One region of the Geobacillus sp. FSL K6-0789 genome, then DNA from elsewhere that is predicted to be linked to it. Evidence: a T-box and tRNA genes for the amino acid it is inferred to sense, from the RefSeq annotation. Region 1 holds a T-box; the other holds one or more tRNA genes.
The links. A T-box is a leader RNA that pairs with one kind of tRNA and senses whether it is charged. The one in region 1 lies ahead of leuS (leucine--tRNA ligase), so its partner is inferred to be a tRNA-Leu.
Positions count from the first base shown of each region.

Region 2: it encodes a tRNA-Leu, which carries the amino acid that the T-box ahead of leuS (leucine--tRNA ligase) is inferred to sense. The anticodon was not compared.

Region 1 is NZ_CP151966.1:2,467,871-2,479,887, reverse strand. It holds gene metK (methionine adenosyltransferase) at 1-1,156, shown strand, start outside; gene NSQ51_RS13075 (gamma carbonic anhydrase family protein) at 1,179-1,727, opposite strand; gene NSQ51_RS13070 (tetraprenyl-beta-curcumene synthase family protein) at 2,066-3,175, shown strand; gene NSQ51_RS13065 (class I SAM-dependent methyltransferase) at 3,233-3,820, opposite strand; partial or broken gene NSQ51_RS13060 (hypothetical protein) at 3,931-4,155, opposite strand; gene NSQ51_RS13055 (YtzC family protein) at 4,277-4,540, shown strand; gene NSQ51_RS13050 (hypothetical protein) at 4,673-4,837, shown strand; gene NSQ51_RS13045 (MFS transporter) at 4,953-6,152, shown strand; T-box leader at 6,214-6,438, shown strand; gene leuS (leucine--tRNA ligase) at 6,513-8,930, shown strand; gene NSQ51_RS13035 (rhodanese-like domain-containing protein) at 8,988-9,302, shown strand; partial or broken gene NSQ51_RS13030 (peptidase M4 family protein) at 9,554-9,841, shown strand; gene NSQ51_RS13025 (sporulation protein Cse60) at 9,957-10,136, shown strand; gene NSQ51_RS13020 (NAD(P)/FAD-dependent oxidoreductase) at 10,330-11,640, opposite strand; gene NSQ51_RS13015 (polysaccharide biosynthesis protein) at 11,753-12,017, shown strand, end outside.
Region 2 is NZ_CP151966.1:81,688-93,704, forward strand. It holds gene pabB (aminodeoxychorismate synthase, component I) at 1-937, shown strand, start outside; gene pabA (aminodeoxychorismate/anthranilate synthase component II) at 943-1,518, shown strand; gene pabC (aminodeoxychorismate lyase) at 1,526-2,401, shown strand; gene folP (dihydropteroate synthase) at 2,398-3,252, shown strand; gene folB (dihydroneopterin aldolase) at 3,245-3,604, shown strand; gene folK (2-amino-4-hydroxy-6-hydroxymethyldihydropteridine diphosphokinase) at 3,606-4,133, shown strand; gene NSQ51_RS00430 (helix-turn-helix transcriptional regulator) at 4,085-4,306, shown strand; gene NSQ51_RS00435 (IS110 family transposase) at 4,417-5,697, shown strand; gene dusB (tRNA dihydrouridine synthase DusB) at 6,093-7,091, shown strand; gene lysS (lysine--tRNA ligase) at 7,422-8,906, shown strand; rRNA gene rrf (5S ribosomal RNA) at 9,414-9,530, shown strand; tRNA gene NSQ51_RS00455 (tRNA-Val) at 9,539-9,614, shown strand; tRNA gene NSQ51_RS00460 (tRNA-Lys) at 9,900-9,975, shown strand; tRNA gene NSQ51_RS00465 (tRNA-Leu) at 9,990-10,074, shown strand; tRNA gene NSQ51_RS00470 (tRNA-Gly) at 10,086-10,160, shown strand; tRNA gene NSQ51_RS00475 (tRNA-Leu) at 10,176-10,261, shown strand; tRNA gene NSQ51_RS00480 (tRNA-Arg) at 10,265-10,338, shown strand; tRNA gene NSQ51_RS00485 (tRNA-Pro) at 10,343-10,416, shown strand; tRNA gene NSQ51_RS00490 (tRNA-Ala) at 10,429-10,501, shown strand; rRNA gene NSQ51_RS00495 (16S ribosomal RNA) at 10,706-12,017, shown strand, end outside.

The DNA of each region.
Region 1 (12,017 bases):
TAAAATTTGCGACCAAATTTCTGACGCCATTTTGGATGCGATTTTGGAAAAAGATCCAAACGCCCGCGTCGCCTGCGAAACGAGCGTCACGACCGGGCTGGTGCTCGTGAGCGGGGAAATCACGACATCAACATACGTGGACATTCCGCGCATCGTCCGCGATACGATCCGGGAGATCGGCTACACGCGCGCCAAATACGGATTTGACGCTGATACGTGCGCGGTGCTGACGTCGATTGACGAACAATCGCCGGACATTGCGATGGGGGTGGATCGGGCGCTCGAGGCGCGCGAAGGTCAGATGACTGATGAGGAAATTGAAGCGATCGGCGCCGGCGACCAAGGATTGATGTTTGGGTTCGCCTGCAATGAGACGGAAGAATTGATGCCGCTGCCGATTTCGCTTGCGCACCGCTTGGCGCGCCGATTGGCGGAAGTGCGTAAAACGGACGTCTTGCCGTACTTGCGGCCGGACGGGAAAACGCAAGTGACGATCGAATACGATGAAAACGGCAAACCGGTGCGCGTCGATACGATCGTCGTTTCCGCGCAGCACCATCCGGAAATTACGCAAGAGCAAATCGAGCGCGACATTAAAGAGCAGGTCATCAAGCCGGTCGTGCCCGCGGAGCTGCTTGATGAGAACACGAACTATTTCATCAACCCGACAGGACGGTTTGTCATCGGCGGTCCGCAAGGGGATGCTGGGTTGACGGGGCGCAAAATCATCGTCGATACGTACGGCGGCTACGCCCGCCACGGCGGTGGCGCGTTCTCGGGCAAAGATCCGACGAAAGTCGACCGCTCGGCAGCGTATGCGGCCCGCTATGTCGCGAAAAACATCGTCGCGGCAGGACTGGCCGACAAATGCGAAGTGCAGCTCGCCTACGCGATCGGCGTCGCCCGTCCGGTATCGATTTCCATTGATACGTTCGGCACCGGCAAAGTGTCGGAAGACATTTTGATTGAGGTCGTGCGCAGCAACTTCGATCTCCGCCCGGCGGGCATCATCAAAATGCTTGACCTGCGCCGCCCGATTTACAAACAGACGGCTGCTTACGGCCATTTTGGGCGTACGGACATCGACTTGCCGTGGGAGCGCACTGATAAAGCGACGACGCTGAGAGAACAAGCGCTGGCGCTGGCGGACAAGTGATGAAAGAAAAAGAGCTGCCTGATCACGGTAGCTCTTTTTTGTCGGCGCACGATGTCCGCTGTTGCTGCAGCGCTTTGTAATACTGCCCTTTCTCGACATATTCGCGGCGGATGCGCTCCATTTCGCGGATATCGTCTTCCGTCAGTTCGCGGACGACTTTCGCCGGTCGGCCGAGGGCGAGCGTGTTGGGTGGAATTTTTTTGCCCGGCGGCACTAAACTGCCGGCGCCGATAAACGCGCCTTCCCCGATTTCCGCGCGGTCCAAAATGATTGAGCCCATGCCGATGAGCGCGTTTTTGCGAACGATGGCGCTGTGCAAAATGACTTGATGGCCGACCGTCACCCCGTCCTCAATGATAAGCGGATTGTTTGGACTTTGATGCAAAATTGAGTTATCTTGAATATTGACCCGGTTGCCAATCACCGTTGGTGCCACATCGCCGCGAATGACGGTATTGAACCAAATGCTTGTCTCTTCGCCGATCACGACATCGCCGGTGATCGTCACATAGTCGGCGATAAAGGCGGAGGCGGCAATTTGCGGCGTTTTGCCTTTGTATGGGTAAATCATGGGCGTTCGTTCCTTTCTGTTGCAAAATCGATCGTTCACCATGTATTGTACAACGCTGCGTCCAAATCGCCAACGAAAGCGAGCGCGCCTAATCGGGATTGGTGAAAAACGTTTCGTTTCGCCCGATGAGTGGTTGGGATCGGGGAAGAAGATCCGATTTCACAAAGCTTCTCAACGTGAGAAGAACCGTTGTTGAGCGGCTTTTTCATTCCGTCGCCAACCCTTTTATGATTTGCCCCGGCCGCATTGATGGCAATACTGGAAGACGAGATCGCAAGCTGTTCAGACGCGAAACAATTTTGGTTGCCGATAAGATGGAAATGCTAGGAGACGAGACCATGGTGTTTGCACCTGAGGTGAACCGATTGAACATTCCGAAAAACCCCATCGCCTTGATGAAAATGGTGTATCGTGACGTGCTTCCGCTTGTCCACCGCGAGCTTGCCTATTGGCGGCGCCAGGCCGAGCGCATTCCCGACCCGGAGCTTCGGCGCCAGGCCTTGGCGAGCATCGCGTCGAAAACGTTCCATTGCGAAGGCGGCTCCATTTTGGCGCTTTTGGCCGGAGAAAACATGGAGGATTGCATCCGCTTTATCGTGGCTTACCAGACGATCAGCGATTATTTGGATAATTTGTGCGACCGCAGCACCTCGCTCGATCCGCTCGACTTTCGCGCCTTGCACGATTCGATGCCGGACGCGTTGACAATCGGCGCCGAGCCGTCGAACTATTACCGACATCGCCGCGAACAGGAAGACGGCGGCTATTTGCCGGCGCTTGTCCGCACGTGCCAAGAGGTGCTCGAGACGGTGCGCCATTATGAGACGATCGCCCCATTTTTGCATGAATTGGCCGGATATTATTGCGACTTGCAAGTGCATAAACATGTCGAAGCGAGCGAGCGGGTGCCGCGGCTGGAGAAATGGTTCGCGCAATACAAAGACGCCTTGCCGCCGATGGAGTGGTATGAGTTTTCCGCCTGCTCCGGTTCGACGCTCGGTATTTTCTGCCTCGTCGCCTATGCGTTTGGCGAATCGCTGCCGCCGGAGATGGCGAGACAAGTGCGCGACGGTTATTTTCCATACATTCAAGGGCTGCACATTTTGCTCGACTATTTGATCGATCAAGAGGAAGATCGAGCCGGCGGCGATTTGAATTTTTGCTTTTACTATCCGAATGAAACGGTGATGCTTGAGCGGCTTTGCCATTTCATCGAAGAGGCCGACCGCCATGTCGGCGCCCTTCCGCACAGCCAGTTTCACCGCCTTATTCACCGAGGGCTTCTTGGGTTGTATTTGTCGGATGCCAAGGTGAAAAAGCAACGCGGTCTGCACCGGCTGGCGCGCCGGCTCGTCCGCGCCGGCGGGGCGGCGTCGATGTTTTTTTATTGGAACGGAAAAGCGTACCGCTTTTGGCAGGAGCAACAAAAACGGCTGTCCTTTTCGTAAGGGCAGCCGTTTGCTTGTACTGGCGAGAGCAGTGGTTCGTCGGCGGATCGGACGGAATCAGGCGCTCCCATCCGCCCGATTCTCGAGTGCGATCAAAAACGGCGGGTTGTTTTGCCGATTGATGAATTCGTATTTCAAGGCATGGACGCGCCGTTGATCAAGAAAGCGGACGTAATCAAGGAGCGCGTCGCGTTCGCGCTTTCCCTCCGGATGGCCGTGGTAGACGACAAGAACGATGATGCCGCCCGGCTTTAGGATGGAAAGAAGCTGCTCGACCGCTTGAATCGTCGATTCCGGCTGGGTGGCGATTTGCTTATTGCCGCCCGGCAAATAGCCGAGGTTGAACACGGCGCCGGCGATGCGTCCGTGAACGGAGTCGGGGAGCGTTTCGAGCAGCAGGCTATGGCTTGTCTGAAACAGCGTCACCCGCCCGTCCAGCCCGTGTTCGGCGAGGCGGGCTCTGGCCGCCGCGATCGCTTCGGCTTGAATATCAAAACCAAACACATGCCCGCGCTCCCCGACGAGCTCGGCTAAAAAGACGGTGTCATGGCCGTTGCCAACTGTCGCATCGACGGCGATGTCGCCTTCGTTGACTGCTTGATCAAGCAAAAAGCGGGCAAACGGCAAAATATTCATGATGGCCATGCGTTTGCCACCCCCTGTTCGCGCCGCTTTCCTTGAAAGCTGTCCCGCCGCTTGAGTTCAGCGTCAATGGCGTTTAGCCCTTCCCATTTGTTGACGCTCCACATCGGGCCAAAATCGCCCGATCTGGCGGCGCTGCAAAACGTGCAGTCGCCATACGTCACCGTTCCGTCGCGGTTCGGGCAGTCAAACCTGCCGTCAAGGGCGACTTTGAACACGTTTTGGCCGAACGTTTGCCGCAAATGGCAGTTCCATGTGTGATACCGTTTTCCGTCGGCGGCATATGGAAATGGGATTGCGTTTGTCACGGCCGTTCTCTCCTTGTGCTGAAATGGCATCATCCTTGCATTGTACCACGGATGGCGGCAAAAAGCGACTGTTGCCAATCATTGACGTGATACAGATGAAAGCGTCGGCGCATAGTAAAGATGAGGGAACATCATGAAAAGAGGTGAGCGCATGGCGACAAGACAATCGGTGGAAGAATTTTTGCAGCGGTGCGAAGACGTCATCCGCTTTGCGAAAGAACAATATACGGAAGCGCAAAAGCAAGAGCACTACAACATCACGGAATACACAAACGCCCAGCAAATGCTTGAGCAGACAGTCAACGATTTGGCTCACTTGGCGCGAAGTTGCAACGCCCAGCAGCGGGAACAGCTGCATCGGATGCGGCTTCAGCTTGAGCAGCTGCAAAACGAGATGATTTTGCTTGACCGATGAAACAAGAGCTTTGCACGATGGCCGCTATCGAAGGTCCTGGTGCATAACAAGCGGATGTTGCCTGACCGGTGAAACGGAAAGCAACCGCAGGGCGGCTGTCTGCTTGATGGCGAACACAAGGAGGAACAAGGAATGAAGCGACGTCTGAAACAAACGAACCCGGAGCAAAAAACGCGCAACGGTCACAACAATAACGATTTGGAACTCGGCCAAGACTTTGATCCGGTGAAACTGGCGAAAAAACAGTATGAACAAACAGGTGGCCAGCCGGCCCGCTCCAAGCAGCGGAACGGGTGACGCGCCGCTGTCTGTGAGGGCGCCATGCCGCCCTCTTTTTTTGATTGCTTTTTTTCGCTTTCCCACATACAATTAGTTTGGGAGTCGAAATAGCAGACGAAAAGGATGATGACCGATGCCCCGTGCTCTTTGGTGGCTGCTTGTCGGCATGGCGCTCAATGTCACAGGAGCGTCGTTTTTATGGCCGCTAAATACCATTTATTTGCATGAACAGCTCGGCCAGCCGCTCGTCGTAGCGGGAGCGGTGCTGATGCTCAACTCCGGCGGCAGCGTCATTGGCAGCTTGCTCGGCGGCATGTTGTTTGACCGGATCGGCGGGTTTCGCACGCTCGTGTCCGGAGCGTGCCTGACGATGGCGGCGCTTGTCGGTTTGGGCGTCTGGCATGGTTGGCCGCATTATGCCGTCTGGCTGGCGCTTGTCGGCATCGGCAACGGCGTCGTCTTTCCGGCGGCGTCGGCGTATGTCGGGGCGGTTTGGCCGGAAGGGGGACGGCGGGCATTCAACGCCTTGTATGTGGCGCAAAACATCGGCGTCGCCGCCGGCTCGGCGCTTGGCGGCGTTGTCGCCTCGCATTCGTTTGCGCTCGTGTTTTGGGCGAACGTTTGGCTGTATGCCGCTTTTTTGGCGACGGTCGTCATTGGGCTGCGGCGCATGCCGCTTCCGCCGCTGCGGAGAAAAGAGCGGAAGCGCCGAACGGGGGACGGGGCGCCCCGGGCGCACATCCGCGCCCTTGTCCTTCTTTGCGCCGGCTATGGATTATGCTGGATGAGTTACGTCCAATGGTCGACGACGATCGCCGCCTATACGCGCGAGCTTTCCATTCCGGTTCATCACTACAGCTTGCTTTGGACGATCAACGGCGCCTTGATCGTGCTCGGCCAGCCGCTGTTGGCGCCGTTGGTCCGCCGCTTTATGCCGGGGATGAAGCGGCAGATCGCCATCGGGTTCGCCGTTTTCACCGTCTCGTTTGCGATATTGTTTGGCGCGGATTCACTTTTGCAATTTGCGACGTCGATGGTTGTGCTCACGATCGCCGAAATGATCGTCTGGCCGGCGATTCCGGCGGTGGTGAACGAGCTGGCGCCGCTGGGGAGAGCCGGGTTTTACCAAGGGATCGTCAACGGCACGGCCACGGCTGGACGGATGATCGGGCCGGTCCTCGGCGGGTGGGTCGCCGATGCGTTCGGAATGAAACCGCTCATCGGATTGCTTGTCGCCTTCGCTCTGCTGGCCGTCGGCGCGGCGCTCGTGTATGACCGGGGGCTGCCGAAGCGGGCGGAAGAGGCGGGGGAAAAAACGGCTGTGACCGTCTAGTTTTTCGCTTGCAATCGATCGACAAATTTTTTACAATAATAATAAATTTGTCATCATAAAGCGAACAACGGTGAAGAGGAATAGTAGCGGGCTTGATGGACGGCAGAGAGTTGACGGTCGGTGCGAGTCAACCGAAGTCAATCCGCGAACTCGCCTCGGAGTTGCCGGCGTGAACGGCTGCGGCCGATAACGCCGGCCGTGAATCTGCGTTAAGGAACAAAGCGGGTGCGCCATAGGCGCGCCAAAAAAGGGTGGTACCGCGGGAAGTGTTCCTCTCGTCCCTTTTGTTCGGGATGAGGGGTTTTTTTGTACATATTTTCGTCTATGATGCAAGTAAAACTGGATAGGAGGAGTGCTGCGATGAGCTTCAACCACCGCGAAATTGAACAAAAATGGCAGGACTATTGGGAGAAAAACAAAACGTTCCGCACGCCCGATGATGACGACAAGCCGAAGTTTTATGTGCTTGACATGTTCCCGTATCCGTCCGGCGCCGGCTTGCACGTCGGCCATCCGGAAGGGTATACGGCAACCGACATTTTGGCGCGCATGAAGCGGATGCAAGGGTACAACGTCCTTCACCCGATGGGCTGGGACGCATTTGGGCTGCCGGCCGAGCAATATGCGCTTGACACCGGCAACGACCCGGCGGAGTTTACGCAAAAAAACATCGACAACTTCCGCCGGCAGATCAAATCGCTCGGGTTCTCATACGACTGGGACCGTGAAATCAACACGACCGACCCGAATTATTACAAATGGACGCAATGGATTTTCTTGAAGCTGTATGAAAAAGGGCTCGCCTACATGGATGAAATGCCGGTCAACTGGTGCCCGGCGCTCGGCACCGTGCTGGCGAACGAAGAGGTGATCAACGGCCGGAGCGAGCGCGGCGGACATCCGGTCATTCGCAAGCCGATGCGGCAATGGGTGTTGAAAATCACCGCCTACGCCGACCGGCTGCTCGAAGACTTAGAAGAGCTCGACTGGCCGGAAAGCATTAAGGAAATGCAGCGCAACTGGATTGGCCGTTCGGAGGGAGCGGAAATCGAGTTCGCCGTCGACGGCCATGACGAAACGTTCACCGTCTTCACGACGCGGCCCGATACGCTGTTTGGCGCGACGTACACCGTCTTGGCGCCGGAGCATCCGCTCGTGGAAAAAATCACAACGCCGGAGCAAAAGCCAGCCGTTGACGCCTACTTAAAGGAAATTCAAAGCAAAAGCGACCTTGAGCGCACCGATTTGGCGAAAGAAAAAACGGGTGTGTTCACCGGCGCGTACGCCATTCACCCGGTCACCGGCGATCGGCTTCCGATTTGGATCGCCGACTACGTCTTGATGAGCTACGGCACCGGAGCGATCATGGCCGTGCCGGCGCACGATGAGCGCGACTATGAATTCGCGAAAACATTCCACTTGCCGATCAAAGAAGTCGTTGCCGGCGGGAATATCGAAAAGGAAGCGTACACCGGAGATGGTGAGCATATCAACTCCGAGTTTTTAAACGGCTTGAACAAGCAGGAAGCGATCGACAAAATGATCGCCTGGCTTGAGGAGCATGGCAAAGGGCGGAAAAAAGTGTCGTACCGGCTGCGCGACTGGCTGTTCAGCCGCCAGCGCTACTGGGGCGAGCCGATTCCGATCATCCATTGGGAAGACGGCACGATGACGCCGGTGCCGGAAGAGGAATTGCCGCTTGTGTTGCCGAAAACGGATGAAATCCGTCCGTCGGGAACGGGCGAGTCGCCGCTGGCCAACATCGAAGAATGGGTCAATGTTGTCGACCCGAAAACCGGGAAAAAAGGGCGGCGCGAAACGAACACGATGCCGCAATGGGCGGGCAGCTGCTGGTATTACTTGCGCTACATCGACCCCCACAACGACAAGCAGCTCGCCGATCCGGAGAAATTGAAAAAATGGCTGCCGGTCGACGTCTACATCGGCGGGGCGGAGCACGCGGTCTTGCATTTGCTGTACGCCCGCTTCTGGCATAAGTTTCTCTATGACCTTGGCGTCGTGCCGACGAAAGAGCCGTTCCAAAAGCTGTTCAACCAAGGGATGATTTTGGGCGAAAACAACGAAAAAATGAGCAAATCCAAAGGTAACGTCGTCAACCCGGACGATATCGTCGAAAGCCATGGCGCCGACACGCTGCGGCTGTATGAAATGTTCATGGGGCCGCTTGAAGCGTCGATCGCCTGGTCGACGAAAGGGCTTGATGGGGCGCGGCGCTTCCTCGACCGCGTCTGGAGACTCTTTGTCACCGAGAATGGCGAACTGAACCCGAACATTGTCGACGAACCGGCGAACGATACGCTCGAGCGCGTCTATCATCAAACGGTGAAAAAAGTGACGGAAGACTATGAAGGCTTGCGCTTTAACACTGCCATTTCGCAGCTGATGGTGTTTATCAACGAAGCGTACAAAGCGGAGCAAATGAAAAAAGAATACATGGAAGGCTTCGTCAAGCTCTTGTCACCGGTTTGTCCGCACATCGGCGAAGAGTTGTGGCAAAAGCTCGGCCATACGGACACGATCGCCTACGAACCGTGGCCGGCGTATGATGAAACGAAGCTCGTCGACGACGTCGTCGAAATCGTCGTGCAAATCAACGGCAAAGTGCGGTCGCGCCTGCACGTGCCAGCCGACTTGCCAAAAGAAGCGCTCGAGGAGCGGGCGCTGGCCGACGAAAAAATTAAAGAGCAGCTCGAGGGCAAAACGGTGCGCAAAGTGATCGCCGTCCCGGGCAAGCTCGTCAATATCGTCGCCAACTGATGATGAGGGCGGGCTTCGGCCCGCTCCTGATCCACCAACGAAAGGGGTCGATCTGCCATGGAAGAGATCAAGGAAATCACGCCGGCTGAAGTGAAAGAAAAACTCGAACGCGGTGAAAAGCTGAACATTGTCGATGTGCGCGAAGACGAGGAAGTCGCCCTCGGCATGATTCCGGGCGCCAAGCATATCAAAATGGGCGACATCCCCGATCGGCTTGAGGAATTCGACCGCAATGAAGAATATATTTTCGTCTGCCGCTCCGGACGGCGGAGCGAAAACGTCTGCCGCTACTTGCAAGAGCTTGGCTATCGCGTCCGCAACATGACAGGCGGCATGCTTGAGTGGGAAGGGGAAACGGTGCCGAAACGATGATGCCTCGTCGCGCCTGCCGTTTCCGCCTGACCGCGGCCGGGCGTCCGTGCGAATGGCGATGCGGGCTTTCGTGAAGAAGGTTTCCATGTTAATGAGACATCACAGTTTCGGCCGACATGCAGCCGGCAGCCGAAGGCGGCCTGCACGTTTTGTTCGACAGGTGTCCCAATCGTTTGGGGCGCCTGTTTTGTTTTTTAGTGCCGAAGGGCGATGGAAGCAGACAAAAAACGTTATAATTTTCAGTAAAATAAACCGGCACGCAAGACAACGGCGGCGTCCATACAAACAGCGGCATCATCAATAAAGCGGCGTACTTGCTCAGCCAAGGCGGCGTCCATTACGGCGTGAGCGTCACCGGCATCGGCCGCGACAAAATGGGGAAAATTTTCTACCGGGCGCTTGTCTACTATTTGACGCCGACGTCGAACTTCAGCCAGCTGCGCGCCGCCTGCGTGCAAGCGGCCGCTGATTTGTACGGGTCGACAAGCCAAGAAGTCAACTCGGTGAAACAGGCGTTCAATGCGGTTGGAGTGTATTAAGACGAATGAAGTTTCTGACGTCACGCGTCCCGCTGTTCGGGGGCGCGTGACGCCTTTTGTGGGCAGGATTTTCCCTAAATGCGTGGAAAAGGAAAAAGAAAACGGGGGAATGGCGATGTACAAAGTGAAAGTGTTTGATAAAGAGCATGAAAAAGATTTGGAAGCGGCGGTCAATGATTTTTTAGCCCGATTGAAAGACGGACAGTTGATCGATGTCAAGTACAGCGTGGCGGCGATGGAATCGGAAGGCGAGCAAATCTACTGTTTTTCCGCCATGGTCATTTACCGGACTTGACACTTCACACGGCTCCAGACTGCGGGATTCTTTGGCCGTTTTCGTGCTGATCCCCCCCAAAGCGGGCGACGCTTTTTTCGTTTCGGCATTTCCATTTCAGGCGGCGAAATTTTGCGATCGCCCGCCTTGAAGACGGGCGTTGTCGGAATGTCAGCGAAAGCCCCGGAGCACCCGAGGGGCATGAGGATGGCGGTCAATTCGTTGCCGTCTGCCCCGCGGAGCCGATCGCCCCGTTTTTTTCCGCCAATGCATAGCGGGCGGCGTTCACGCCGGCGAGCCGCCCGGTGACAAGGGCGGCGGTGATGTTGTAGCCGCCCGTGTAGCCGTGAATGTCCAAAATTTCCCCACAAAAGTAAAGGCCGGCCATGCATTTGGAGGCCATTGTTTTCGGCTCAATTTCTTTGACCGACACGCCGCCGCCGGTGACGAATGCTTTCTCAAGCGGCAGCGTGCCGTGGACGTAAAAGGTAAATTGTTTGCACTGTCGGACAAACGCCCGCAGCGCCTCATGGCCGACCGTGCCGGCAGAGGCGTGCGGGTCGATGCCGGCCCGCTCGAGCAAAAAGACGGCGTACCGCTCGGGAAGCACCGTTTTGGCGATCGTTTTCATCGCCTTTTTCGGCTCCTCTTTGCACAGCTTGGCGAACTGTTGAAACAGCTCTTCCTGCGTCACGTCCGGAAGCGCGTCGATACTCATTTTGACCGCGCCGTCCGCCGCTTTTTTCAACGCCTTAACGACAAACTGGCTGCAGCGGAGAGCAGCTGGGCCGGAAATGCCGAAGTGCGTAAACAGCATATCCATCCGGTGGGTGATGATCGGTTTGCCATTCGGCTTTAAGACGCTTAACGCGACGTCGCGCAGCGACAAGCCTTGCAGCGTCCGCTCTCGGATGAACGGCTCATGCGAGACGATCGGAACTTCGGTTGGAAACAGTTCGGTCACCGTGTGACCCGCTTTTTCCGCCCACGGATAGCCGTCGCCTGTTGAGCCGGTTTGCGGCACCGATTTGCCGCCGACGGCGACGACAACCGCACGGGCGTGGATCGTCTCCCCGCTTTTCAGCGTAACACCGACTGTTTTTCCTTGTTCATACAACACGTCCGCCACTGGCGATTCAAGTCGAACATCGACGCCAAGGCGCGACAATTCGCGAACAAGCGCGTCGACGACCGACTGGGCGCTGTCGCTTTTGGGAAACATGCGGCCGTGGTCTTCCTCCTTGAGCGGCACGCCGAGCCGCTCAAAAAAGCGGATGATGTCTTCATTGTTAAATACGGAAAAGGCGCTGTATAAAAAGCGGCCGTTGCCGGGAATATGGCGGACCATTTCATCCACCGGCAGCCGATTCGTCACGTTGCAGCGTCCGCCGCCGGAGATGGCGAGCTTGCGCCCGAGCTTCGTTCCTTTTTCCAACAAGAGCACCTTCGCCCCTTCTTCGCCGGCGCCGATGGCCGCCATGAGCCCGGACGGACCGCCGCCGATGATGATGACGTCGTATCCCATGTTCATTCCACCCTTTCTTTCTGCGCGTGGCCGATATTTTTCGTTCCATTGACAACTATGGTAAAATAGATACGTTATCATTTTCAACGTCCATGGCTAGGGAAGGGGTCATATGTCAACATCGAAACTGCTGCGCGGCACGTTTATTTTAACGGCTGGCGTGATGATTTCTCGCCTTCTTGGTTTATTTTACGTCATCCCGTTTTACCATCTTGTCGGCGAGCGCGGCGGGGCGCTGTACGGATACGGCTATGTGCCGTACCAAATTTTTTTGAGCTTGGCGACCGGCGGGCTGCCGGTGGCGGTGTCAAAGTTTGTGTCGAAATACAACGCGCTTGGGGAATACGGCGTCGGTTATCGGCTCTTTCGCTCCGGCC
Region 2 (12,017 bases), 760 kb from region 1:
AGCGGAGCGGCGGTTGGAGATGTATGAACGGCTGTGGCTTGAAGAGCGAAGCAGCCCGCCGGTTTGGCCGTCCGTTGTCTCATCGGCTTGTCCATCGGTTTCCATGACAAAGGAGCAGTTTATGGAAGCGGTCCGCCGCGTTCAACATTATATTGCAGCGGGCGATGTGTTCCAAGTTAATTTGTCGGTGCGCCAGTCCCGTCCGCTGTTGACCCACCCGTTCGCTGTGTACAAACAACTGCGGACCATTAACCCGTCGCCGTACATGGCGTATGTGCATACCCCTGAATGTCAAATTGTCAGCGGTTCGCCGGAGCTGCTCGTCCGCAAGCAGGGAGAACGGCTGGAAACACGCCCGATAGCCGGAACCCGCTCGCGCGGACGCACGGAAGCGGAAGACGGGCAAATCGCCCGCAAACTGCTAGCCAGCGAAAAAGAGCGGGCCGAGCACGCCATGCTCGTTGATCTTGAGCGGAATGACCTTGGGCGTGTCTGTGTCTATGGGACGGTGCGTGTCGATGAGTGGATGACGGTGGAAAAGTATTCGCATGTGATGCATATTGTTTCCCACGTATCCGGCATCATGGCTCCGGAACATGATGCGTTTTCTGTTATTCGTGCGATGTTTCCCGGCGGAACGATCACCGGCGCTCCGAAAGTGCGGACGATGGAAATCATCGAAGAATTGGAGCCGGTTCGCCGCGGTTTGTACACCGGTTCGATCGGCTGGATCGATTTTCAAGGGAATATGGAGCTAAACATCGCCATCCGCACGATGGTTGTGAAAAACGGGCTGGCCCATGTGCAAGCAGGCTCAGGCATTGTCATCGATTCCAACCCGGAGCACGAGTACAAAGAATGTTTGAAAAAAGCCGCTGCCCTCTGGAAAGCGAAAGAGCTGAGCGAAGCAGAGACTTTATTTCAGAGCATGAGGTGAGAAGGATGATCGTCATGATCGATAACTATGATTCGTTTACGTACAATTTGGTGCAATATTTAGGGGTTTTAGGCGAAGAGCTGTTCGTAAAGCGGAACGACGAAATTACGGTGGACGAGATTGAGCAGCTTCATCCCGATTTTATCATGATTTCCCCCGGCCCATGTACACCGAATGAGGCGGGAATCAGCTTGGCCGTTATCGATCGCTTCGCCGGCCGCATCCCGATTTTTGGCGTCTGCCTCGGCCATCAGGCGATCGCCCAGGCGTTTGGCGGCCGCGTCATCCGTGCCCCAAGGCTGATGCACGGGAAAACGTCGTCCGTTTACCATGACGGGGAAACGATTTTCCGCGGCGTGCCAAGCCCGTTTACAGCGACGCGCTACCATTCCCTTATCGTTGAGAAAGAGACGCTTCCAGACTGTTTCATCGTGTCGGCTTGGACGGACGAAGACGAAGTGATGGCCATTCGCCATAAAACATTGCCAATCGAAGGAGTGCAGTTCCACCCGGAGTCGATTATGACCAGCCATGGGATGCAGCTGCTGAAAAATTTTATTGATACGTACAAAAAGGCGTGATGGGCATATGTATGTGTATGTCAATGGGGAGATTGTCCCGTATGAGGAGGCGAGGGTTTCGGCGTTTGACCACGGTTTTTTATACGGGATCGGCTTGTTTGAGACGTTCCGCACGTATGAGGGACATCCGTTTTTGCTTGACGATCATTTAGCGCGGCTAAATCGCGGGCTTTCCGAGTTGCGCATCCAAAAGCAGGTAAGCCGTGCGGAGGCGCTCGGGATCATCGAGCGGTTGCTCAGGGCCAATGGTCTTCAGGACGCCTATGTACGTTTCAACGTCTCGGCTGGGGTTGGCGGTCTTGGCTTGTCGATGGAGCAGTATAGCCATCCAACGGTGATCGTCTATATGAAGCCGCTGCCGCCATCCGCCCCTCCAGAAGGGAAAGAAGGGGTCGTTTTAACAACGAGGCGGAACAGCCCTGAAGGCGATGAACGGTTAAAATCGCATCATTATTTAAACAATATAATTGGAAAGTGGGAGCTTGGCCGCCGTGTGGATGTGGAAGGCATTTTTTTAAATCGGGACGGGCAAGTAGCCGAGGGAATCGTTTCGAATATTTTTTGGGTCAAGGACGGCGTTGTCTACACCCCGGCGCCGTCTGTCGGCATATTAAACGGCGTTACGAGGCAGTTCGTCATCGCCTTGCTCGAACGGCTTCATATCCCGATTAAAGAGGGAGCGTATCCCCTGTCCCATTTGCAGGAGGCTGATGAGGTCTTTATTACGAATTCACTGCAGGAAATTGTGCCGCTTCACTGCATCGGCCGCCGCTCTTATAGCGGAAAACATGGCCCGGTGACCTGTGCGCTGCAACATCATTACCGCCGCTTTACCGATACATTATGGACGAGGAACGAACTGAAAGAAAGGATGAACGAATGATGGCAACGATGACGCGTTCCTTTGTATTAAAATGCCGCGGGCATGAGCTGGATTTGCGCCAAAAAACGTTGATCATGGGCATTGTCAATGTGACGCCTGACTCGTTTTCCGACGGCGGCCGGTTTTATGAAGTGGAAAAAGCGGTCGAGCATGCGAAACGGCTCGTGGCGGAAGGAGCCGACATCATTGACATCGGCGGTGAATCAACTCGTCCGGGGGCGGATCCAGTGCCGCTTGATGAAGAGCTACGGCGCGTCATTCCGGCAGTCAAAGCGATCGCCGATGCGGTGGACGTGCCGATTTCCGTCGACACGTATAAAGCCGAGGTCGCAAGGCAGGCCATTGAAGCGGGAGCGCATATCATCAACGACGTTTGGGGCGCCAAAGCCGATCCGGATATGGCCCACGTCGCCGCTTCGTACGGAGTGCCGATCATTTTAATGCACAACCGTCACGATATGGCATACCGCGATCTCATTTCCGACATGATCGCCGACTTGAAGGAGAGCATCCGTATTGTCAAACAGGCGGGAGTAAAAGAGGAAAACATTATTGTAGATCCGGGGATCGGATTTGCCAAAACGGTTGAACATAACCTGGAAGTGATGCGGCGTCTCGATGAGTTTGCTGCTTTGGGATACCCACTTTTGCTTGGCACATCGCGCAAACGGTTTATCGGCCATGTGCTCGATGTGCCGGTTGAGGAGAGGGTCGAAGGAACGGGGGCAACAGTTTGCCTTGGCATCGTGAAGGGGGCGCATATCGTCCGCGTCCATGACGTATTGCCGATCGCCCGCATGGCGAAAATGATGGATGCGATGCTCGGGAAAGGAGAGAGCGGCCATCGATAAAATTTATATTCAAGGTATGGAATTTTACGGTTATCACGGAGTGCTCCGAGAAGAAAACGTCCTCGGCCAGCGGTTTTTGGTCGATGTGGCCCTTGAGCTCGACTTGCGTCCAGCCGGCCGGAGCGACCGTCTCGAGCATACGGTGAACTATGCGGAAGTATACGAGCGCTGTCGGACGATCGTGGAAGAGAGGACGCTCGCCTTGATCGAAGCGGTTGCCGAGGCGATCGCGGATGAGCTGCTTGCCGCTTTCCCCGCCGTTCAGCGGTGCACGGTGAAAGTAATCAAGCCGAATCCGCCCATTCGCGGCCATTATCAGCATGTCGCCGTTGAAATCTACAGGGGGCGGTAAGGTGGAAAACATTGCGTATATTGCTTTAGGTTCCAACCTTGGAGATCGTGCGTACTATTTGCGTTCAGCCGTCGCGGCGCTTCATCGCCATAAGGGAATTTTTGTCACATCGGGTTCGTCCATCTATGAAACCGACCCGGTCGGTTACGTCAACCAAGACAAGTTTTTAAACATGGTGATTGAGGTGGCGACCGCTTTGTCGCCATTTGCTTTGTTTGACGTGACGCAACAAATCGAACAGGAATTTGGCAGGAAAAGGGAAACTCGCTGGGGGCCGCGCACGTTAGACCTTGACATTTTGTTGTACAATCATGAAAATATTGAGACAGAGCGACTTGTCATTCCGCATCCGCGCATGGCGGAGCGGGCGTTTGTTTTAATCCCATTGCTCGAGATCAATTCCCATTTGACAATACCGAACGTTTCGGAACCGTTAGCAGACATTATTGACCGACTACCCGACAAAAAAGGAGTTCGTGTATGGAAGCAGAAAGATGGGGAAGACGTATTCGCGCTTTTCGAAAGCTGAAAGGATATACACAAGAAAAGTTGGCCAAGGAACTCGGCATTTCCGTTTCGATTCTCGGCGAAATTGAACGGGGGAACCGGATGCCGTCCGACACGCTTGTCGGACAGATCGCCGAGCGGCTGAACGTATCGGTTGAGGAGCTGGCACCGCCAAAGTTCGAATCAAACAGGTAGAAAGGAGCATTCCCGTTAGAAGCTTTTCCGGGGACTTGATCAAAAAAAGCCCTCTTGGTATGATGCAGGGGTGTCAACCACATCACTCACCATACCAAGGAGGACTTCAGATGAATTGTACACAAAACTATAAAATTGATCAAGTTACGGAACAAACGCTTGTCGTGGGCATCGATATCGCGAAACGAACCCACTACGCCTGCTTCGTGGATGACCGGGGGCGCGTGCTTCGCAAGTCGTTCCCGATCTTCCAGTCGAAAGAGGGGTTTCAGCAGCTGTATAAAGCGATTCAGGAGGCGATGCAAGCGTTTGGGAAGTCAGAGGTGATCGTCGCGGTGGAGCCGACCGGGCACTACTGGTTGAACCTGGCCTACTTCCTCGAGGAGCACGGGATCCCGTTGGTCATGGTCAACCCGGCGCATGTGTGCCGGTCGAAAGAACTCGATGACAACCTGCCGACGAAACACGACGCCAAAGACGCCCTGGTCATTGCCAGACTGGCAAAAGACGGACGATTCCTCGTTCCCCGGCTGCTGCACGAGATCGAAGCCGATTTGCGCGTGGGAAGCACGCTCAAAGAGAAGCTCCGCAAGGAACAGACGGCGGTGAAAAACGCGATCGTCCGCTGGACGGATCGGTATTTTCCAGAGTTTTGGACCGTGTTTCGTGACTTGGGGAAAACGGCGCTTTCGGTGTTGGAGTGGACGCCGCTTCCGGCTGATATGGCCGGTCGGACCGCCGAGGAGCTCATCGAGGTGTACCGGCAAAGCAAAGGGATGAAATGCCCGCAGAAGGCCAAAATTCAGGCGTTGATCAACACCGCGAAGGACTCGATTGGGGTGACGGAAGGGACAGCGATGGCCCGGTTTGAGATCGCCGCGCTCGTCCGCCGATACCGCCAATTGGAGGCGGAGATCGCTGCACTGGACGCCGAGTTGAAGGCATTGGTTCAAACGACGATGGAGTACCAATGGTTGAAAACGGTCGACGGGTTGGGAGACGCCACGATCATCGATCTGCTGGCGGAGATCGGCAGCTTCGCCCATTATCGGGACCCGCGCCAATTGGTGAAGTTGGCGGGCCTGACGCTCAAGGAGAACTCCTCCGGCCAGCGCAAAGGGCAAAAGCACATCTCCAAACGGGGACGGAAACGGTTGCGCTCGGTGCTGTTTCGGGCGATGATTCCGCTGATTCGGCATAACGAGGCGTTTCGCGAGCTGCATGAGTATTATACGACCCGATCCGTCAATCCGCTGACCGGAAAGCAGTCCATCGTCGCCTTGTGCCGGAAGCTGTTGAATGTGCTGTTTGCGATTTGTACGAAGAAACAAGCGTTTGACGCGGAGCGAATGAAACAGGACGTCTTGTCCCAGGTGCAACGGGCGGCCTAAGGCCTCCCCCTGCGAACGGAAGAATCGTTGGACAACGAGATGACACCGGAGAAGCTGGCGTGATTTCATCCATTCGACCTTGAGTCCCTAAAGGAGCTTGGCCGGCCTCCGCCTGATGACGAGACCGAACGAGGGAATGTTGGCGCGAAGACGCCCGGAGACATGGGAGGGTTCGTCCTCATCAGCGACGCGGAGATCCAAAGGGTGCATCGAATATGCTTCCCCCCACGGCAGGAAAATATCCCCAGCCGTGGCCGCGAAGCGCACCCTAGGTCTGTAAGATATCCACAAAACTGAAAAAGGATGTAAGGGATTTTGTCGAAAAATATTTTTTGGACACCCCTGAGGGGCCGAAAAGCCTTGATACATCAACATTTCTAGAGGGAGGCGTTTTTATGTTTCGCATTGGTGATGTGGAAATTCAAAACCGTGTCGTCCTTGCGCCGATGGCAGGCGTGTGCAATTCGGCTTTCCGCCTGACCGTAAAGGAGTTCGGCGCCGGTCTTGTATGCGCAGAGATGGTGAGCGATAAAGGAATCGTATACAACAATGAAAAGACGTTAAATATGCTCTATATCGACGAACGCGAAAAGCCGCTCAGCTTGCAAATTTTCGGCGGTGAAAAGGAAACACTTGTCAAAGCAGCGAAATTTGTCGACAAAAATACAAATGCCGATATTATCGACATCAACATGGGCTGCCCAGTGCCGAAAATTACGAATTGCGATGCCGGAGCGAAATGGCTCCTCGACCCGAACAAAATTTACGATGTCGTCGCCGCCATTGTCGACGCCGTCGAAAAACCCGTCACGGTCAAGATGCGAATCGGTTGGGATGACCAACATATTTACGCTGTTGAAAACGCCCAAGCGGTCGAACGCGCCGGCGGCAAAGCCGTCGCCGTCCATGGACGGACAAGGGTGCAAATGTATGAAGGGAAGGCGAATTGGGACATCATTAAGCAAGTCAAAGAGGCCGTCAACATTCCAGTCATCGGAAACGGTGATGTCAAAACGCCGCAGGATGCCAAGCGGATGCTCGAAGAAACTGGGGTTGACGGCGTGATGATCGGGCGGGCGGCGCTCGGCAACCCGTGGATGATTTATCGCACAGTCCGCTATTTAGAAACAGGGGAGCTCATTCCCGAACCGACCCCAAGGGAAAAAATCGATGTCTGCCTGCTGCACTTGGACCGTCTGATCGCCCTTAAAGGCGAGTATATTGCGGTGAAAGAAATGCGCAAGCACGCGGCTTGGTATTTAAAAGGCATCCGCGGGGCGGCGAAAATCCGCAACGCCATCAACGAGTGCGAGACGCGGGACGAATTGGCCGCGCTCTTGCTTCAAGTCGCCGAAGAAGCGGAAAGCCGGGCGGCGAACGCCGAAGCCGTTTAACGGATTTCCGAAAGAAGTCTCCCACCTCAAGGAACGCGAAGGGTGTAACCCAGTGAGTAAGTGGGAGATGAATATTGGTTGGCGTTAGCCAACGAATAGGATAGAATATGGCTAGAACGGACACCTTCGGAACGAAGGGAAGCGTAAAGGGTTCTGGTGTGTGGCTTACCGTTCGGCGAACACGCACAAGTCGCTTGAAGCCTTCACCTCTAAGCGAAGCGTAGGTGGCGGGTAGTTCACACAACGGAGATGACGTTCGTGCAGCGGAAGACTGCCAGCGGGTGCTGGCAGTATTTTTCGTAAAAAATCGCTAAATGGAGTGAATGAGGTATGAGCCATGAAGAATTGAACGACCAATTGCGCGTCCGCAGGGAAAAGCTGAAAAAAATTGAGGAATTGGGTGTCGATCCGTTTGGCAAACGGTTCGAGCGCACGCATAAAGCGGAAGAGCTGTTTGAACTGTATGGAGATTTGTCAAAAGAGGAACTCGAAGAGCAACAAATCGAAGTCGCCGTCGCCGGCCGCATCATGACAAAGAGAGGCAAGGGAAAAGCGGGCTTTGCTCACATCCAGGACGTGACGGGACAAATTCAAATTTACGTCCGCCAAGACGATGTTGGCGAACAGCAATACGAGCTGTTTAAAATCTCCGACCTCGGCGACATCGTCGGCGTGCGCGGCACGATGTTTAAAACAAAGGTCGGCGAACTTTCGATCAAAGTATCGTCGTATGAATTTTTAACAAAAGCGCTGCGTCCGCTGCCGGAAAAATACCACGGCTTAAAAGATATCGAGCAGCGCTACCGCCAACGCTACCTCGATTTAATTATGAATCCGGAGAGCAAAAAGACGTTCATCACCCGCAGTCTCATTATTCAATCGATGCGCCGCTATCTTGACAGCCATGGCTACTTGGAAGTCGAAACACCGATGATGCACGCCGTAGCAGGCGGTGCGGCGGCGCGCCCGTTCATTACGCATCATAATGCGCTCGATATGACGCTGTATATGCGGATCGCCATCGAGCTGCATTTGAAACGGCTCATCGTCGGCGGCTTGGAAAAAGTGTATGAAATCGGGCGCGTTTTCCGGAATGAAGGCATTTCCACCCGCCATAACCCGGAGTTTACGATGCTCGAATTGTACGAGGCGTATGCCGACTTCCGCGATATCATGAAATTAACGGAGAACTTGATCGCTCATATTGCCACGGAAGTGCTTGGCACAACAAAAATTCAGTACGGCGAACATCTTGTCGACTTGACGCCTGAATGGCGGCGCCTCCATATGGTCGATGCGATCAAGGAATATGTCGGCGTCGATTTCTGGCGGCAGATGAGCGACGAAGAGGCGCGGGAGCTGGCCAAAGAACACGGTGTCGAAGTCGCGCCGCACATGACGTTCGGCCATATCGTCAATGAATTTTTTGAACAAAAAGTAGAGGATAAACTGATCCAGCCGACGTTCATTTACGGCCACCCGGTCGAAATCTCGCCATTAGCCAAGAAAAACCCAGACGACCCGCGCTTTACCGATCGGTTTGAGCTGTTCATCGTCGGGCGCGAACATGCGAACGCCTTTACGGAACTAAACGACCCGATCGATCAGCGTCAACGGTTTGAGGAGCAGCTGAAGGAGCGCGAACAAGGAAACGATGAAGCGCATGAAATGGACGAAGATTTCCTCGAAGCGCTCGAATACGGCATGCCGCCAACAGGCGGACTCGGGATCGGGGTCGACCGGTTAGTCATGCTTTTGACCAATTCACCGTCCATTCGCGATGTATTGCTCTTCCCGCAAATGCGCCATAAATAACCACGATCGTCCCCTGTTGCGAACAACGGCAGGGGACAGTTTGTTATGAGAACTCGATTCAAGAAAAAGCCGGCTGCTGCCAGCCCCTAAGAAGGCCGGTGAAAAACAACGGATTCGTTTGGTTTTTGAGAAATCGAAAGGAACGAAGTTATAGTGTTGCAAAGTTTCTCAATTTGCCGCCCGTCCTAGACAAATGGAAAGATCTAAACCGGAAAATCGTTGATCATTACTATCGTCTTGGCAAATCATATTTGCATCATACACCACTCGCATTTGCCTATAAAACGTACCAACGATAATTTTCGTTCGACGATTGACTTTTAGTCATAGAATGTATATAATGAGCAATGTTGTTTTTGAGAACAAAACAAAAAACGAAATGAGTTGACAAGCTTTCTTCAGTGTGTTATATTATGATAGCACGTGAGACGTCAATAATGACGAACAAAAGGATATTGACAAGCAAACAAATTTGGTTATAATATAACTTGTCTGTTCTGTTGACTGCCTAGTGATGATAGCGGAGGGGAAACACCCGTTCCCATCCCGAACACGGAAGTTAAGCCCTCCAGCGCCGATGGTAGTTGGGGCCAGCGCCCCTGCGAGAGTAGGTCGTCGCTAGGCAACAGCGTGGAGGATTAGCTCAGCTGGGAGAGCACTTGCCTTACAAGCAAGGGGTCGGCGGTTCGATCCCGTCATCCTCCACCATTTATATACCATGAGCCATTAGCTCAGTAACGAGCGTTGCATCTTCGAGTTCGCTGCGAGTTGCCCCGACGCACTTGACTTCTTCGAATAAGCTTGTAGAGGAAGGGGCAGGTAGAGTGAAATGAAGCTTAGAGTGTATACCCAACCATGAGCCATTAGCTCAGTAGGTAGAGCAACGAGCGTTGCATCATCGAGTTTGCTGCGAGTTGTCCCGACGCATCTTGCATCTTCGAATACGCTAGCAGAGGAAGGGACATCGTTCGCTGTGAGTGTATACCCAACCATGAGCCATTAGCTCAGTAGGTAGAGCATCTGACTTTTAATCAGAGGGTCGGAGGTTCGAGTCCTCCATGGCTCACCACCAACTATATATTTGCGGGTGTGGCGGAATTGGCAGACGCGCTAGATTCAGGGTCTAGTGCCCTTTACGGGCGTGGGGGTTCGAGTCCCTTCACCCGCATAATGATTTGGGCGGAAGTAGTTCAGTGGTAGAACACCACCTTGCCAAGGTGGGGGTCGCGGGTTCGAGTCCCGTCTTCCGCTCCATTTATTTGCCTGTTAGCCGGGGTGGCGGAATTGGCAGACGCACAGGACTTAAAATCCTGGGGTAGGTAACTACCGTGCCGGTTCGAGTCCGGCCCTCGGCACTTGCGCTCGTAGCTCAATTGGATAGAGCATCTGACTACGGATCAGAAGGTTAGGGGTTCGAATCCTCTCGAGCGCGTTAGCGGGAAGTAGCTCAGCTTGGCAGAGCACATGGTTTGGGACCATGGGGTCGCAGGTTCAAATCCTGTCTTCCCGATAGCGTCCGCATGGGGCCTTAGCTCAGCTGGGAGAGCGCCTGCTTTGCACGCAGGAGGTCATCGGTTCGATCCCGATAGGCTCCATTATCGTTCCTTGAAAACTGAACGAAACGAAGCGCGACGAAAAGCGGAGGTTCGTGGGTCGCCGCGACGGGCAAATGTTCTTCGCCTGCAAGGGTGCTTGCACCCGGAAGGTGAAGGTTATTTGACCCCGAGCGGCGGCGGACCGAAGCTGGACAATACGAAAAGCAGAGGTCCGCATGGGCCGAAGCAAAAGCCAATCAACTTTCTTTGGAGAGTTTGATCCTGGCTCAGGACGAACGCTGGCGGCGTGCCTAATACATGCAAGTCGAGCGGACCGGATTGGGGCTTGCCTTGATTCGGTCAGCGGCGGACGGGTGAGTAACACGTGGGCAACCTGCCCGCAAGACCGGGATAACTCCGGGAAACCGGAGCTAATACCGGATAACACCGAAGACCGCATGGTCTTCGGTTGAAAGGCGGCCTTTGGGCTGTCACTTGCGGATGGGCCCGCGGCGCATTAGCTAGTTGGTGAGGTAACGGCTCACCAAGGCGACGATGCGTAGCCGGCCTGAGAGGGTGACCGGCCACACTGGGACTGAGACACGGCCCAGACTCCTACGGGAGGCAGCAGTAGGGAATCTTCCGCAATGGGCGAAAGCCTGACGGAGCGACGCCGCGTGAGCGAAGAAGGCCTTCGGGTCGTAAAGCTCTGTTGTGAGGGACGAAGGAGCGCCGTTCGAAGAGGGCGGCGCGGTGACGGTACCTCACGAGAAAGCCCCGGCTAACTACGTGCCAGCAGCCGCGGTAATACGTAGGGGGCGAGCGTTGTCCGGAATTATTGGGCGTAAAGCGCGCGCAGGCGGTCTCTTAAGTCTGATGTGAAAGCCCACGGCTCAACCGTGGAGGGTCATTGGAAACTGGGGGACTTGAGGGCAGGAGAGGAGAGCGGAATTCCACGTGTAGCGGTGAAATGCGTAGAGATGTGGAGGAACACCAGTGGCGAAGGCGGCTCTCTGGCCTGCACCTGACGCTGAGGCGCGAAAGCGTGGGGAGCAAACAGGATTAGATACCCTGGTAGTCCACGCCGTAAACGATGAGTGCTAAGTGTTAGAGGGGTCACACCCTTTAGTGCTGCAGCTAACGCGATAAGCACTCCGCCTGGGGAGTACGGCCGCAAGGCTGAAACTCAAAGGAATTGACGGGGGCCCGCACAAGCGGTGGAGCATGTGGTTTAATTCGAAGCAACGCGAAGAACCTTACCAGGTCTTGACATCCCCTGACAACCCAAGAGATTGGGCGTTCCCCCTTCGGGGGGACAGGGTGACAGGTGGTGCATGGTTGTCGTCAGCTCGTGTCGTGAGATGTTGGGTTAAGTCCCGCAACGAGCGCAACCCTCGCCTCTAGTTGCCAGCATTCGGTTGGGCACTCTAGAGGGACTGCCGGCGACAAGTCGGAGGAAGGTGGGGATGACGTCAAATCATCATGCCCCTTATGACCTGGGCTACACACGTGCTACAATGGGCGGTACAAAGGGCTGCGAACCCGCGAGGGGGAGCGAATCCCAAAAAGCCGCTCT